Regions from separate parts of the Lysinibacillus sp. A4 genome, predicted to be linked through region 2. Evidence: riboswitches for the same ligand, from Rfam matches in the RefSeq annotation. Region 2 holds a riboswitch; each other region holds the start of a gene.

Region 1 (5,016 bases), on a different contig from region 2:
AGCGTGTCTTCCTATGAAGCACGCTTTTTTCATGCTTTACAAGACTGTAGCTTAGGGTTGCTTGTCATTGTAGGTTTACAATATAGTTAATATAGATGAATAGGAATGATGTTTAAATTCTGTCCATAAAATAGAAGTATGATGAAGCAAGTAACTTTTGTTTTGCAACAAGAAAGAACGTGAGGTTGAAGAGATGTTAACATTTACAGATTTACATGGCCTACAAGTAGATTTGAGTTTTACAAGAGGCGAATTTAAAGTAGAACCTAAACACGTCCTCGTCCTATTAAAGCATGAAAATAAATGGTTATGTACTGTCCATAAACGACGTGGTGTAGAAGTGCCAGGAGGGAAATTAGAAGAAGGCGAAACCTTAGAGGAGGCGGCGATTCGAGAAGTTTTTGAAGAGACGGGTGTTCATGTGAAGAACCTTCAATGGTTTGCAGAGTATGCAGTGTATGATGAAATCGTTTTTTGTAAATCCGTTTTCACTGCACAATTTTTAGCGCAAGAGGATATAGAATTTGATTTAGAAACGTCAGGCATGCTTTGGTTAACCGATGAAGAATTTGCTCAGCATCCTAACTTGAGTTTTCACATGAAGGATGAGGGGATGAAGAAAATGCTGGAGGAGCTGAAACATCGTGACACACAATGGTGATATTATCGAAAAACGCCCCTATCCTTCACCAAATCCAGCTATACGTTTAACGGAAATAACCTATCTTTCAATGGGCTTACGTATAAAAGGACTATTAGCAGAGCCAAAGACAGAAGGTACATATGATGGCTTTTTATATTTAAGGGGCGGCATGCAAAGCATTGGGATGGTAAGACCCTCTCGTATTGCACAATTTGCGGCGCAGGGCTTTATCGTATTTGCCCCATATTATCGTGGGAATCGTGGGGGAGAGGGTCGTGACGAGTTTGCAGGGGCAGACCGTTACGATGCGGTCTATGCCGTAGATGTACTCAAACAATTCTGCAATGACAATATTCATGTTTTTGGTTTTTCACGAGGTGGTATTATGGCTCTGTGGACAGCTATTTTAAGGAGGGATATTACTTCTGTTGTAACATGGGCAGGTGTTTCTGATGCAACAGCCACTTATTGGGAACGTACAGATATGCGCAGGATGATGAAGCGCGTTATCGGAGGAACACCTAATCGTGTACCAGAAGCGTATGATGCAAGGACACCTCTTTTTGAGATAGAGCGTATAACAGCTCCCGTTCTTATCATTCATGGCTATCGTGATGAAAATGTGGATATTGAACATGCCAGACAATTGGCATTTTTTTTAGAGGAAGCAAATAAATCATTCGAAACTTGGTATGATCTTACCTATGCACATCAATATCCACCAGCAAAAAATCGTGAAACTGTTCGTGCTCTTTGCAAGTGGATGAAACAGCAATAAAGCATAGAGAAAACAAAAAGACAAAGGGAACGAATTAATTGTTCCCTTTGTCTTTTAAATAGATGTTATTTTAATGGACCACCAAGTGTAGTGATGGCTTCAGAAACGTTTGAGAATTTCTTGAAGTTTTCGTTGAATAAGCCTGCAAGCTCAGCAGCTTTTGCATCGTATGCAGCTTTATCTGCCCAAGCTTCACGAGGATTTAACACTTCTGAAGGTACGCCTTCAACTGCTGTTGGAATGTGTAAACCAAACACAGCATCTTGTGTTGTTTCAACATCTGCTAATTTACCATCGATTGCTGCACGGACCATTATACGTGTATAAGAAAGTTTCATACGGCTACCTGTGCCATATTCGCCACCAGTCCAACCAGTGTTTACTAAGTATACCTGTGCCCCATGCTCGTCAATTTTTTGTCCTAACATTTCTGCGTATACTGTTGCAGGAAGTGGAAGGAATGGAGACCCGAAGCAAGTAGAGAATACTGGTTCTGGCTCAGTCACACCACGTTCAGTTCCAGCAAGTTTAGAAGTGAACCCGCTTAGGAAGTGATACATTGCTTGTTCTTTAGTTAATTTACTGATTGGAGGTAATACACCAAATGCATCAGCTGTTAGGAAGATGATTGTTTTTGGATGACCTGCAACAGAAGGATCAACGATATTTTCGATGTATTGGATTGGATAAGCTACACGAGTATTTTCTGTTAGTGATCCGTCATCATAGTCACAAATACGCGTTTCTGGATCAACAGCTACGTTTTCTAATACAGAGCCGAAGCGAATCGCATTGTAGATTTCTGGTTCTTTTTCAGCAGAAAGGTTGATTGTTTTTGCATAGCAGCCACCCTCAATGTTGAATACACCATTATCAGACCAACCGTGTTCATCGTCACCGATTAGCTTACGATCAGGATCAGCTGATAACGTCGTTTTACCAGTACCAGATAGACCGAAGAATAACGCTACATCGCCAGCTTCACCAACGTTTGCTGAGCAGTGCATTGAAAGAATACCTTGTTGTGGTAATAAGTAGTTCATGATACCAAAGATAGATTTTTTCATTTCACCAGCATATTCTGTACCACCAATTAAAATAATTTTCTTTTCAAGTGATACGATGATGAATGTTTCAGAAGCAGTACCATCAACCGCAGGATCTGCTTTAAAGTTAGGAGCTGAGATGACAGTGAAGTCAGCAACATGAGAAGCTAATTCATCTGCTGTTGGACGGATAAATAATTGATGAGCAAAAAGATTGTGCCATGCGTATTCATTAATAACTTGAATGCTTAATTGTGAATCTTTGTCAGCACCTGCAAAGCCTTTGAATACGAATAACTCGTCACGTTCTTTTAAATATTTTATTACTTTTACATATAGGTTATCGAACACTTCAGAAGAAATCGGTTGGTTGACTTTACCCCAGTCAATTTGATCTTTTGTGCTTTCTTCTTCTACCGTATATTTATCTTTAGGTGAACGACCAGTGTATTTGCCAGTTTCTGCACGAACTGCGCCATCTACTGTTAACATTGCTTCACCACGAGATGTAGCTTTTTCTGCTAATTGTGGTACTGAAAGTTGAACATTAATGTTACCGCCGTTTAATAATTCCTTCAGTTCGTTTGCAATTTCTACTGAATTCATCGATTAAATACCATCCTTTTTTATAGTATTCCCTTGATTTAGAGGGATTTTTTCTTAATTTCAAAAATAGTATAACACAATTGCTTAAATAATCTATACTAATTAAGAAATTATTTTAGAGTTTTTACCACTTTTCAATAAACTGACAAAAAATAATGTTTTTCGAGTAGAATACCATCAATCCTACTGTAATTAGGCACGAAAATTGAGCCACACATATGTTACCACAAGTAGCTAGGTATGTTGTAGGGATTAATTTGCTTCTATTTACATCATCATCCAAGTATGAAAAGTTTTTGTGTAATAAGTTCTTTCCTTTCTATACAGTAATACATAAGAAAATATTTGACAACGTTCGACCTTTTCAGTAACATGAGATTGAACGGATACTCTTATCCCGAGCTGGTGGAGGGTCAGGCCCTGTGAAACCCGGCAACCTGCATGAACTATTTCACGACATGCGTTGGTGCCAACCTGATGCAAGGGAACATCCCTTGAACGATAAGAGTGAAAGGTTACGCAGTCATTATTCCTTTCCTCATGTAAAGTAACGTGAGAAAAGGATTTTTTTATTGTTAAAAATCAATGTAAAGGTAAGTATATGTAGTTCTTTCCTTATTATAATGACGGATCTTTCGAAATCCTCGTGTTAAAAGCAGCAGTAACGGCTTGAGAGTTCAATCCTTAGGAGCGGACTTGACATGGGTAATGAGTACCGTATTCATACACAACTACTTATTGTAAGAGTATTTAGGAGGAAAACCAAATGACAAACCGTCGACTGTTTACATCAGAGAGTGTAACAGAAGGACATCCAGATAAGATTTGTGACCAAATCTCGGATGCCATTTTAGATGCTATTTTAGCAGAAGATCCAAATGCACGTGTAGCGTGTGAAACAACTGTAACAACAGGATTAGTATTAGTAGCAGGAGAAATTACTACTTCTACTTATGTGGATATTAAAGGTATTGTTCGTGACACTGTAGCTGAAATTGGCTATACACGAGGTAAATATGGCTTTGATGCAGAGAACTTAGCGGTGCTTGTGGCAATTGGCGAACAATCACCTGATATTGCCCAAGGTGTTGATCAGGCATTAGAGGCACGTGAAGGCTCTATGACAGATGCTGACATAGAAGCAATTGGTGCTGGTGACCAAGGCTTAATGTTTGGCTATGCATGTAATGAAACACCAGAGCTAATGCCATTACCAATTAGCTTGGCACACAAATTAGCACGCCGTTTAACAGAAGTACGTAAATCAGGGGAACTTGCCTATTTGCGTCCTGATGGTAAAACGCAAGTAACGATTGAATATGATGACAATAATGTACCGGTTCGCGTGGATACAATTGTTATTTCAACACAGCATGATGAAGAAGCAACACTTGAACAAATTCAAGCAGATTTAAAAGAATTTGTTATTGCACCAGTTGTACCGAGTGAATTATTAGATGCTAATACGAAATACTTCATCAATCCAACTGGCCGTTTTGTAATTGGTGGGCCAAAAGGTGATGCTGGATTAACAGGGCGTAAAATCATTGTTGATACATACGGTGGTTATGCACGTCACGGTGGTGGTGCCTTCTCAGGTAAGGATGCAACCAAGGTAGACCGTTCGGCGGCATATGCAGCACGTTATGTAGCGAAAAACATCGTAGCAGCTGGCTTAGCAGAGCGTGCTGAAGTGCAACTTGCCTATGCGATTGGCGTTGCTCAGCCTGTTTCCATTGCTGTCGATACATTTGGCACAGGTAGAGTGAAAGAAAGCGAAATCGTTGAATGGGTACGCGAGCTATTCGATCTACGCCCAGCAGGTATCATTAAAATGCTTGATCTTCGTCGTCCAATTTATAAACAAACTGCTGCGTATGGACATTTTGGTCGTACAGATTTAAATGTACCATGGGAGCAAATTGATAAAGCAGACGCGCTAC
Region 2 (5,016 bases):
GACCATAACGATAGGCAAGGTCACCTAAACCACCAGCACCAACCATTCCTGCCATTGCTGTTGCACCAATTAATCCTATTGTGGCAATTGTTAAGCCTAAAATAATAGATGGTCGAGCTTCACGTAATAGGACATGCCAAATGATATGGCGACGTTTAATACCCATGGCTGTGTAGGCTTCTACCACTCCTGAATCCACTTCTAAAAGCGCAGATTCCATCAGTCGTGCAATATAAGGAGCTGTGTAAACAACTAGCGGAACGATTACACCTTTAACACCAATTGTTGTACCTACAATTAACTTAGTAAAAGGTAAGATGAAGAATAATAAAATGATAAATGGAACAGAGCGAACAATATTGATAAATAGATTAAAAAACTGATAGAAAAATTTATTTTCAAAGGATTGTCCTGGTCGTGTTAAAACGATTAATAGCCCTAATGGAATGCCAATCAGAATGGAGAACAATAATGAAATTCCGACCATTTGAAATGTTTCGATAATTGCTTTGCCAATAACATCTGACCAATCTGTAAAGAAACTTTGGATACTACTCATTGAACGCACCTCCTAATTCTTCCACTGCCACGCCATTTTCTGAAAAATACGTTAACGCTTTTTGGACAATCTGCGTCTCGCCATGTAAATGCACCACAATATTGCCGACAATACCGTTTTTTAATTCAATAATATTAGCTGTTAAAATATTTGGTTGCACATCGTATACCTTAGTGACTTCTGCTAATAATGGCTTACCAGTACTTTCACCAAGGAATGTTAAACGGATTACACTTCCTGAAACATTTAATTGCTCAATAAGAGAAGGGGATAAATTACGTTGTGAAATTGTATTCAAAAACTTTCGCGTTGTAGGGTGCTTTGGTTTTGCAAAAAGTTCAATCGCTGTGCCGAATTCTACAACTTTCCCAGATTCTAGAACAGAAACCTCATCACAAATTTTTTGAATGACATTCATTTCATGTGTAATGAGCAGAATTGTAATTCCTAATTCACGGTTAATCTTTAACAACAATTCAAGAATGGCTTCCGTTGTTTCAGGATCAAGTGCACTTGTTGCTTCGTCACTAAGTAAAATTTCTGGTTCCTGTGCTAAGGCACGCGCAATAGCCACACGCTGTTTTTGACCACCTGAAAGTTGATTGGGGTAACTGTCTAGTTTATCTGTTAAACCGACAATTTCAGCATACTTAGCTACTCGGCTTTTTACTTCCGCCTCTTTATAGCCTAGTAGCTTTAAGGGAACTGCAATATTATTGTAAACTGTTGCTGTTTTTAATAGATTAAAGTGCTGGAAGATCATCCCGATTTTTTGGCGTGTTTGACGTAATTCGTGAAGAGAAAGGGTCGTAATGTCTACATTGTCTATCACTACTTTTCCTGCTGTAGGACGTTCTAGTAGATTAACGCAACGAATGAGTGTACTTTTACCAGCACCACTATAGCCGATTACACCATGAATTTGTCCCTTTTTTACGTGAAGATTGATGCCATCCACAGCTTTTATGATGCCTTTTTTCGACTTGAATTCTTTTGAGATATTTTGTAATTGAATCATGCGATTGTATGCTCCTTTCTCTACCTTCTAAAAAGCAAGAATCTGCTCGTTTTCCTATAGAGGAATTTCGGCAGATTCTTCGGCTTATAGAAGCTTCCTGAATGTATTACCAACTAGGGATTACTGAACCTTTGAATTCCTCTTCGATGAATTGACGTACTTCATCAGATTGGTAGGCCTCAACGAACTTTTTAATTGTTGGATCATTTTCATTTTCAGCACGCACGACAATATAGTTTACGTATGGAGAATCAGTAGATTCCAATAAAATAGAGTCATCTTTAGGGTTAATGCCAGCTTCTAATGCAAAGTTTGTATTAATAGCTGCTACATCTACTTCACTAAGTTGTTTAGGAATTTGAACGGCCTCTAATTCAATGAATTTTAAATTCTTTTTGTTTTCTTCTACATCACGGATCGAGGCTGTTAAGTCTGCGCCCTCTTTTAACTTAATATAGCCAGCTTCCTGTAAAACAAAGAGGGCACGGGCTCCATTCGTTGGATCATTTGGTAAGCCAAACGTTGCTCCGTCAGGAATGTCATCAAAGGATTTATATTTTTCTGAGTAGATACCCATTGGATTTAAAATCGTTTTGCCCACTGGTACTAACTCTGTATCATGATCTTTATTAAATGTATCCAGGAAAGGCTCGTGTTGATAGCTGTTCGCATCAAGATCACCTTCAGCTAAGGATGTATTAGGTAAAACATAGTCAGAAAATGATTTTAGCTCTACTTCTAGCCCGTTTTCTTTTGCTACTTTAGCAGCTACTTCTGCAATTTGTTCGTGTGGACCAGAAGTGACGCCTACAACGATTTTCTTTTCATCAATTCCTTCAGCTTGGCTTTTACTATCTTCTTTAGAGCCACAGCCTGCTAAAGCTGCTACTAATGTTAAACTTGCTAAACCTACTAAAAATTTATTTTTCTTTTTCATGAAAATACCTCCAAGATTGTTTTTATCGGTTTTTTGAAAATAAAAAAACTCTCTTACAAATTAAGAGAGGCTCATGAAAAGATGTCCTCTCTTATCTATCAAACGAAGATCGTTTGCAGGATTTAGCACCTTCCTTTAAAAAGGAGGTTGCCGAGCTTCATAGGGCCAGTCCCTCAGCTACTCTTGATAAGAGATTTATAATATTTTTTTGTAATTCCGATAGAACTAATATAATTTATAGGGTATAGTAAGTCAATAAATAATTTTTAAATTTTTTATATAATTATAATATTTCGACACAAAAGAGGGATAACAATGTCTGTAAGAGTTAATTATGGTATAGGTTCATTTGGTAAGGTTATTAGTGCTCGTTTTCTAACGGGAACAGATATCATTGAAGGGATTGAAGCGCTTTGCGAAGAGAATAATATAGAGTCAGCAACAATTGTAAGCTGTATTGGCAGCTTTCAAAAAAGTAGCTTTGTTTATTTAGTGCCAGATGCAACAGCTCAAATTCATGTTCGTTTTAGTAATGTGATTGAAAAAGAGGGACCACTAGAATTTATTCAAGGTTCAGGTGTGGTGTGTAAGCGAGATGGTGGATATGAGACACATTTCCATGGTTCTATGAGTGATCAATGTGGTGTAGTATCGGGTGGGCATTTAATAAAAGGGGGAAATCCTGTTATAACTGCTGACATCGTGTTGGCAGAGGTACAAGGTATTCAACATATTCGAAAATGGGATGATGAAACAGGTCATGTTCAATTTTATCCATTAGAAGATGGTTTAGGGCAACCAAGGAAAATTGAAAAATAGTAATAATCCTGTAGCTAGAGATAGCTACAGGATAAGGCACATTATCTATTAAACAATTGTAATTGCTCGATTCTATGGATTGCTTCACGTAAGCGCTCCTCACTAACTAGCAACCCTACGCGCACATAGCCTTCACCATATTGACCGAAGCCATTACCTGCTGCTACAGCGATATCAGCTTTTTCGAGCAATAGATCAGCAAACTGTTCACTTGTATAGCCTAGTGGTACAGGGAGCCATGCGAAGAAGGAGCCTTTTGGAGCCGTAACATGCCAGCCAATTCTTCTAGCTTCTTCAATGAGTACATTTCGGCGACGCTCATAAGTAGCTCGTAGTTCATCCGCACATTGCTGGGAAGCTGTCAGTGCTACTGCTGCAGCTTGTTGAATGGCAGGGAACTGACTACAAAACAGATGATCCTGAATAAGATTAATAGCAGCAATAATCTCGGCATTCCCTACAGCGAAGCCTATACGCCAGCCAGCCATATTATAGGTTTTCGATAATGTATACATTTCAACTCCTACTTCTTTTGCACCATTTGCTTGAAGGAAGCTAACTGGTTTATTACCGTCAAATCCTATTGCCCCATAAGCAAAATCATGTGATACGATAATATTGTGTTCCTTCGCAAAGCGAACGGTCTCTTCAAAAAACGCAAGTGATGCTGTACCACCTGTAGGGTTGTTTGGGTAATTTAAGTAAAGAAGCTTTGCCTTTTCTTTCACTTCATCAGGTAATGCATGATAATCAGGTAAGAAATCATTTTCAGCAAAAAGGGGCATTACTTCAAAATTGACGTCTCCTAGTACGACACCTGATAGGTAATCTGGATAGCCAGGGTCTGGTAAGAGCATCGTGTCACCAGGGTTTAACACAGCTAAAGGTAGCTCTACTAGACCAATTTTTGTTCCACCAAGAATCGCTACCTCTGTATCAGGATCTAGTTCTACCTGATATTCACGTTGATAAAAGTCGGCCGCCGCTTGGCGTAATTCAGCGAGACCTCTAAATGGTGAATATTTGTGGTTTTGAGGATTTTCAGCCGCTTCCTGTAATGCTTGAATGATGTGAGTAGGCGTTGGCTGATCGGGATTTCCTTGCCCAAGGTTAATGACATCACGCCCTTCTTCTAGGGCCAAGTTTACTTTTTGAACGAGTGCTGCAAAAAATTGAGTGGGTAGTTGCTGTAGTTTTTTAGAGAATTCCATGCATAATCACCTTTTTCAGAATATAATAATTATTATTGAAGAATATGAAGCAAATAGTATTACTTTTTCTGTTAATTGTCTAGAGGAGGAATAGAGATGAAAATCGGTTGTATTCAATTAAATGTTGGCTTTGGCAAAGTGGAAGAAAATTTTGCACGTGCTGAAGAGAAGATTCGAGAAGCTGCAAAACAAGGGGCAGAAATTATTGTGTTACCTGAAATGTGGAATACAGGCTATGCTTTGGAAAAACTACCTGAGCTAGCAGATATCGATGGTGAGCGGACACAAGCCTTTTTAGCTAAACTAGCTAAGGAACTAGATGTACATATTGTAGGTGGCTCTGTTTCAACAAAGAAAGGCGACAAATTTTATAATACGATGTATACCTTTGATCGTAATGGAGAGCTTGTAGGGGAATATAGCAAGGCACATCTTTTCCGTTTAATGGACGAGCATCTTTACTTAGAGGCAG
Region 3 (5,016 bases), on a different contig from region 2:
GTTTGTTAATGTAAAGATTATTCGGCTTAATGAAGGTCCCTGTTAGTGATGTTCCAGCCTTTTCTCCTTATCGATTTATCCAATAAAAAGCACCAGGGCAAACTAAAGTTTCCTTTGTTCGTTTAGAATCCTTTAATGTCACACCAAATGGTCCCTCTTTGACATGACCAAGTGTCATTGTCATCGCGCTCTCTTCCTCATAGAAATCTAAACGCATATTCGGTAGCTGTAGTGACATATACTGCTCATATTGCGTAGGCACTGGTAGCTGTAACACCTCTTGCCACAGTTGTACTGTTGCCTGCATGTCCTTGACGTAGAATTGGACGGATTCCATGGTTATAGCCTGTTTGACATCAATGGCACCACTTGCCTTTAATTGAACCAAACGCTCTTCATCTGCCTCCGCCCATTCAATCAAAAATGGAAAATCAATTGGCAGATCTGGCTTACCAAAATGCAATAGCTTCCATTCTACCACAGTGCCATCTGGTCTTGTTCTGCTACATGCATCTGGTCCATATACTTCATAGCCCAATGCTCGCAAGCGTCGACCCTCTTCCTCAATATTTTTTGTGCGCAGAGCAATTCGAGAAAATCCCTGGCGCTCTTGATCACGTTTAAACGTATAATGTAGGGAATATGGGTATTGTGCCGCTTGCTCAAATAAATCACGATCATAGATAGCAATTTGTTCAATATAGCTTAAGCCAAAGTAGCTTAACGTATTATAAGTCCCCCACATCGTGTGCTGCCCACCATTCACTGTATGGACATTTCGTTTATTGAAGAAAACCTTTATATTTTCTGGTGATTCCACTTGATGAACCAAATGATCAAAATATAAAGTCATGGCCATTCCCCTTTCTTTCCCCATTACCTTTACCTGTATGTTTGATTAGTTTAAAATTTACTCAAGAAAAGGAGTTACTAGTAGGATATGAAAAAAAGTTTCGTTTACCTACAAACTCCGTTCACTAATTTCATAAAGAGGTGATTTGAATGACAGATTTAGTAGCTGCTTTTAAATTGGCATTAGGTAATTATCCTACAGGCGTAACAGTTGTCACGACATGTCATGACACAAAACCGATTGGCTTAACCGTCAATTCCTTTGCATCTGTTTCAATCGACCCGCTCCTTATTTTGTGGTCACTCGATAAAAAATCTCAGCTCCATCCTTATTTCACGACTTCGCCAAATTTTGCGGTCAATATTTTAGCGAGTGATCAAGAGCATTTATGTACACTATTTGCCAGTAAAATCCCTGATCGCTTTGCACAAGCAAAATGGTCAACTTCCTCTTTAGGACTACCGATTTTACATGATACAGCAGCTAATTTACAATGTAAAACATTTCAGCAAATCGATGCTGGCGACCATACCATTTTTATTGGGCAGGTCGTAGACATTACAAATGCTCAAAAAGAGCCTTTGCTTTATCATCGCCGTCATATCGGTCCCATACCAAAAAGCTTTTATAGCTAGCCTTTACACAAAAAAAGGGCCATTTGTAAGCACAGGAAATCCTTCATGCTTATAGGTGGCCGTTTGACATAAGTTCTACTGAAATCATTGTTATTTTTTCTGCGGAAATCTCTGCTTTTCAAGCCTATTAATTTGCACAATCACACCATCTTGAATCGTAATATGCACTTCACCAAATTCAAGATTTTGAATCGCCTTCGCAATTGCCTCTAGTTTCTTATCATCTACTTTTACTGACTGAGCCATACGATACACCCCTTCTTTTTTATCCTTATTGTTCATAAAGAGGCCAACGCATCAAACTGATTGATAGCCCCTCCTATCTCTCAGACACCATCTGTTGGATTTGGCACCTGTTGTTCGGTTGCCGAGGCTTCATTGGGCCAAGTCCCTCCACCTCTCTTGATAAGAGTACTGCGTTTCTTGAAAATAATTCTATAATTCTGCTATAGGAATGTCAATACAAAATATTAGAAAACCTAGTTGAATACTATGCAATATGTCGTTTAGATTAAAAGACTCCCTATACCTAAAGTATTTTATGCCTAGTCAGTGAGAAATAGATGGCAATCCATTAATTTATTACAAGCTCCATTTCCTCATCATGAATTCAAGTGGGCCTCGATGATGTTTAGTCCTCCACCATACAGAAACCACGACACATCCTAAAAAATAACAGCAGGCATACAGCATGGAAAAAGCAAGTGTTTGGTTCTCCAGCTTTTGGCAAATAATTAGTATTCCAATGCCTATAACAACATGGCCAACATAATGCGTTAAAGACATTTGTCCAGTTAATATGAAAGATTGAATAACTTTATTTTTACATGTCTCTACAAGATAGATGGAGCCAACAATGATAACAATAGCCGAAGCCGAATTAGAGAGGACATACATCATATTCGGTGGAATCGGTCCTGTATCAAATAAATACAATGCACTCTCTACATCTAATAAATGAATGGTTGTCATCTTAATGAATAACGTTGAACAAGTCTCAGTCACGATGACTAGCAATAAGCCTATCACCAGTAAGTTTTTTCTTAATGTATGATTTGTTAAATCTAATGTGCCCATTACCATCCCTATCAGAAAGAAGCAAATCCAGGGGAATAGTGGATGATAGCCATTAAACATCAAATTTCTTATAAATCCAGCTGGTGTCCAAAAATCAAGATACTCTAGTAGCACATATGTTGGATGCCAACCAGCAAGGTAACTAAATTGAATTTGAAGCCATTGTGAAAGGATAAGGATGGCACCAATTATGAAGATCATCATTTTCTTGGATTGGGCAATCAAACAAGCAGCAACAAACATATACACGCCATAATAATGTAAGATATCTCCTGTCCAGCCGATTGCATATAATATAATCCCTATCGTAAATAACAAAAGCGCCCTCTTCCACAAAGTAAGTCGATTTTGACGAAGAAGGATTGGGTCCTTACTCTCTCTAGCCTGACGAGTCATTAAGGCTGTCCCTATTCCTGCTAGCATGACAAATACGGCCGAAGCACGTCCCTCGAAAAGATGTTGGAAGGCCATTAACCATGTTGAACCATTCGTTGTAGAACCTGTTATGACGCCAAAATTGACAATGAACATGCCAAGCATGGCGAGAGCTCTTGCAAAATCAAGACCTTCAATGCGCCGATCATCATTTCTTTTTGTCATCTTTGCCCCCTTGGATAACGCTATTCACTGCCTCCTTCCAAATAGCCCTATAGTTCAATTGGTTGCCTGTTAACATGAAATTACCGATATTATCATAGACGAGGGCTAGCATCTGTGCCTTCGCTTCTATATGGGGAGTATCCTCTAGCACGCCTAGCTGTACGCCATATCGTAGGATAGCAACAAAGCTCGTTAAAAAGCTTGTTTCTAGCTCTACTAATTGTCTTTTATAGTTTTCATCGCGGGCCGCTAATAGTACATATTGATTAAATATTTTATTAAAATAAGGGTCCTTGTCCTGTGCCTCAATAGATTTATAGCCTAGCTTAAGTAATTCCTCCTTAAAATTAGCAGAAGAAAGCTCTTTATACTCCACAGCGACATCATGTTTAATTTCTTTATACAATTCATCAAATATGAAAGCGATTAATTGATCTTTTGATTGAAAATAATAGTAAATGGCTGGTTTTGAAATACCGACCTCTGTAGCAATCATTGCTAAGCTTGTTTTTTCAAATCCATTTTCCGCAAACATCCCATAAGCAATTTCTATAATCTTTTGAAAAGTTTGTTCTTTATTTCCCATTATTACCCTCCTTTTTTTACCGACCGTTAAGTAAATATTATAGGATGCTAACCTTTTAGACAAGAAAAAACTGCGTAGAAATATTTCTCTACACAGTTCATATTTATTGATTTTGTAAATACATCATTAAAGCTTCTGCTGTTTTTTGCTTGCCCATTACTTTAAGAGGCTGTCCATCAGCAGGTACAATCCAATGAGGTTCATCCCCCCCATATAAAGACTGAGAGCTATTTGCTACCATAAATTGTGCATTGGCTGTTTCCATACGCAGTCTGGCACGAGCTAACAAGAATTCCTCATCATTCGTTGCTTCGAGCTTAAAGCCTACTAACGTTACATTCGGTTGCCATCCCTTAATTTGACCTAATACTTTTGGTGCTTTTTTAAAATGAATAATAGGTGGTTCGTCAGAAGGCATTTTCCCCGTTTCCTCCATTAAATTACCTGATTGATCATATACTTTGTCAATGACCCAATCAGAGCCCGCAGCCGCCATAATGACGATATCGACATGTTGTTGTTGAACTGCATGACGCACCTTTTGTCCTAAATCCTCTATGCCTTCAAATTGAATCAATGTCATATCATTTTGGTTTTCTGGGAGCTGTGCAAAGTAACCATGCATGTATACTACGTTAGCGCCAGCAGCCAGCGCCGCCTCTGCTAAATAACACCCCATTGTGCCTTTTGATAAATTCGTATGACCTCGTACACGATCCCATTTTTCAAGTGTTCCCCCACTTGTAATGAGTACGGTTTTGCCCTGTAATGTCCCCATACACTCACCTATTTTCTGAAATATATACAAATACTATTTTAACGTAATGTAAGGATAGGCTTCAATAGCCACTATTTTAGGGAGCTGTTTTGTTCTTTTAGCCAAGCACTTAATATCTCTGCAAATTTCTTTGTGACGGGCGAAGCATGGTGTTTCATGGCAATACCAATTGTTCGGTAGCCACCTTGCTTTAATGGAATCGCTCTCAATGTTGGCGGTAAATTTTGAATAACCAACTGAGGTAAAATACTGATCCCTAAATGATGGGAAATCATGGAAAGAATCCCTACCTCCTCGGAAAGCTCAAAGCGGATATTCGGCTTAACATGATATTGCTCTAATAGCACCTTGACATCATTTGTCCCTTTATAGGAAGTCATAATAAATGGCATATCCTCTAAATCTACGATATCAATTTCTGTCTTATCAAACAATGGACTTTTATCCGAAACAATACATAATAATGGGTCTTGTTGGAGCTCAGTGA

What was found. A riboswitch is a leader RNA that binds a small molecule or an ion and turns the genes downstream of it on or off. The one in region 2 is predicted to bind S-adenosylmethionine.
Region 1: another riboswitch for S-adenosylmethionine. It lies ahead of metK (methionine adenosyltransferase); the one in region 2 lies ahead of NY607_RS12095 (MetQ/NlpA family ABC transporter substrate-binding protein).
Region 3: another riboswitch for S-adenosylmethionine. It lies ahead of NY607_RS02990 (YezD family protein); the one in region 2 lies ahead of NY607_RS12095 (MetQ/NlpA family ABC transporter substrate-binding protein).

Annotation. Positions count from the first base shown of each region.
Region 1 is NZ_JANWTB010000003.1:579,182-584,197, reverse strand. It holds gene NY607_RS08240 (NUDIX domain-containing protein) at 194-661, shown strand; gene NY607_RS08235 (alpha/beta hydrolase family protein) at 645-1,421, shown strand; gene pckA (phosphoenolpyruvate carboxykinase (ATP)) at 1,487-3,073, opposite strand; SAM riboswitch class I at 3,463-3,581, shown strand; gene metK (methionine adenosyltransferase) at 3,840-5,016, shown strand, end outside.
Region 2 is NZ_JANWTB010000005.1:209,842-214,857, forward strand. It holds gene NY607_RS12085 (methionine ABC transporter permease) at 1-559, opposite strand, end outside; gene NY607_RS12090 (methionine ABC transporter ATP-binding protein) at 552-1,577, opposite strand; gene NY607_RS12095 (MetQ/NlpA family ABC transporter substrate-binding protein) at 1,684-2,514, opposite strand; SAM riboswitch class I at 2,603-2,707, opposite strand; gene NY607_RS12100 (PPC domain-containing DNA-binding protein) at 2,830-3,333, shown strand; gene NY607_RS12105 (pyridoxal phosphate-dependent aminotransferase) at 3,375-4,544, opposite strand; gene NY607_RS12110 (carbon-nitrogen family hydrolase) at 4,641-5,016, shown strand, end outside.
Region 3 is NZ_JANWTB010000001.1:517,332-522,347, forward strand. It holds gene NY607_RS02980 (VOC family protein) at 68-853, opposite strand; gene NY607_RS02985 (flavin reductase family protein) at 1,003-1,488, shown strand; gene NY607_RS02990 (YezD family protein) at 1,579-1,734, opposite strand; SAM riboswitch class I at 1,805-1,900, opposite strand; gene NY607_RS02995 (DUF418 domain-containing protein) at 2,071-3,165, opposite strand; gene NY607_RS03000 (TetR/AcrR family transcriptional regulator) at 3,149-3,751, opposite strand; gene NY607_RS03005 (phosphopantothenoylcysteine decarboxylase domain-containing protein) at 3,855-4,529, opposite strand; gene NY607_RS03010 (LysR family transcriptional regulator) at 4,601-5,016, opposite strand, start outside.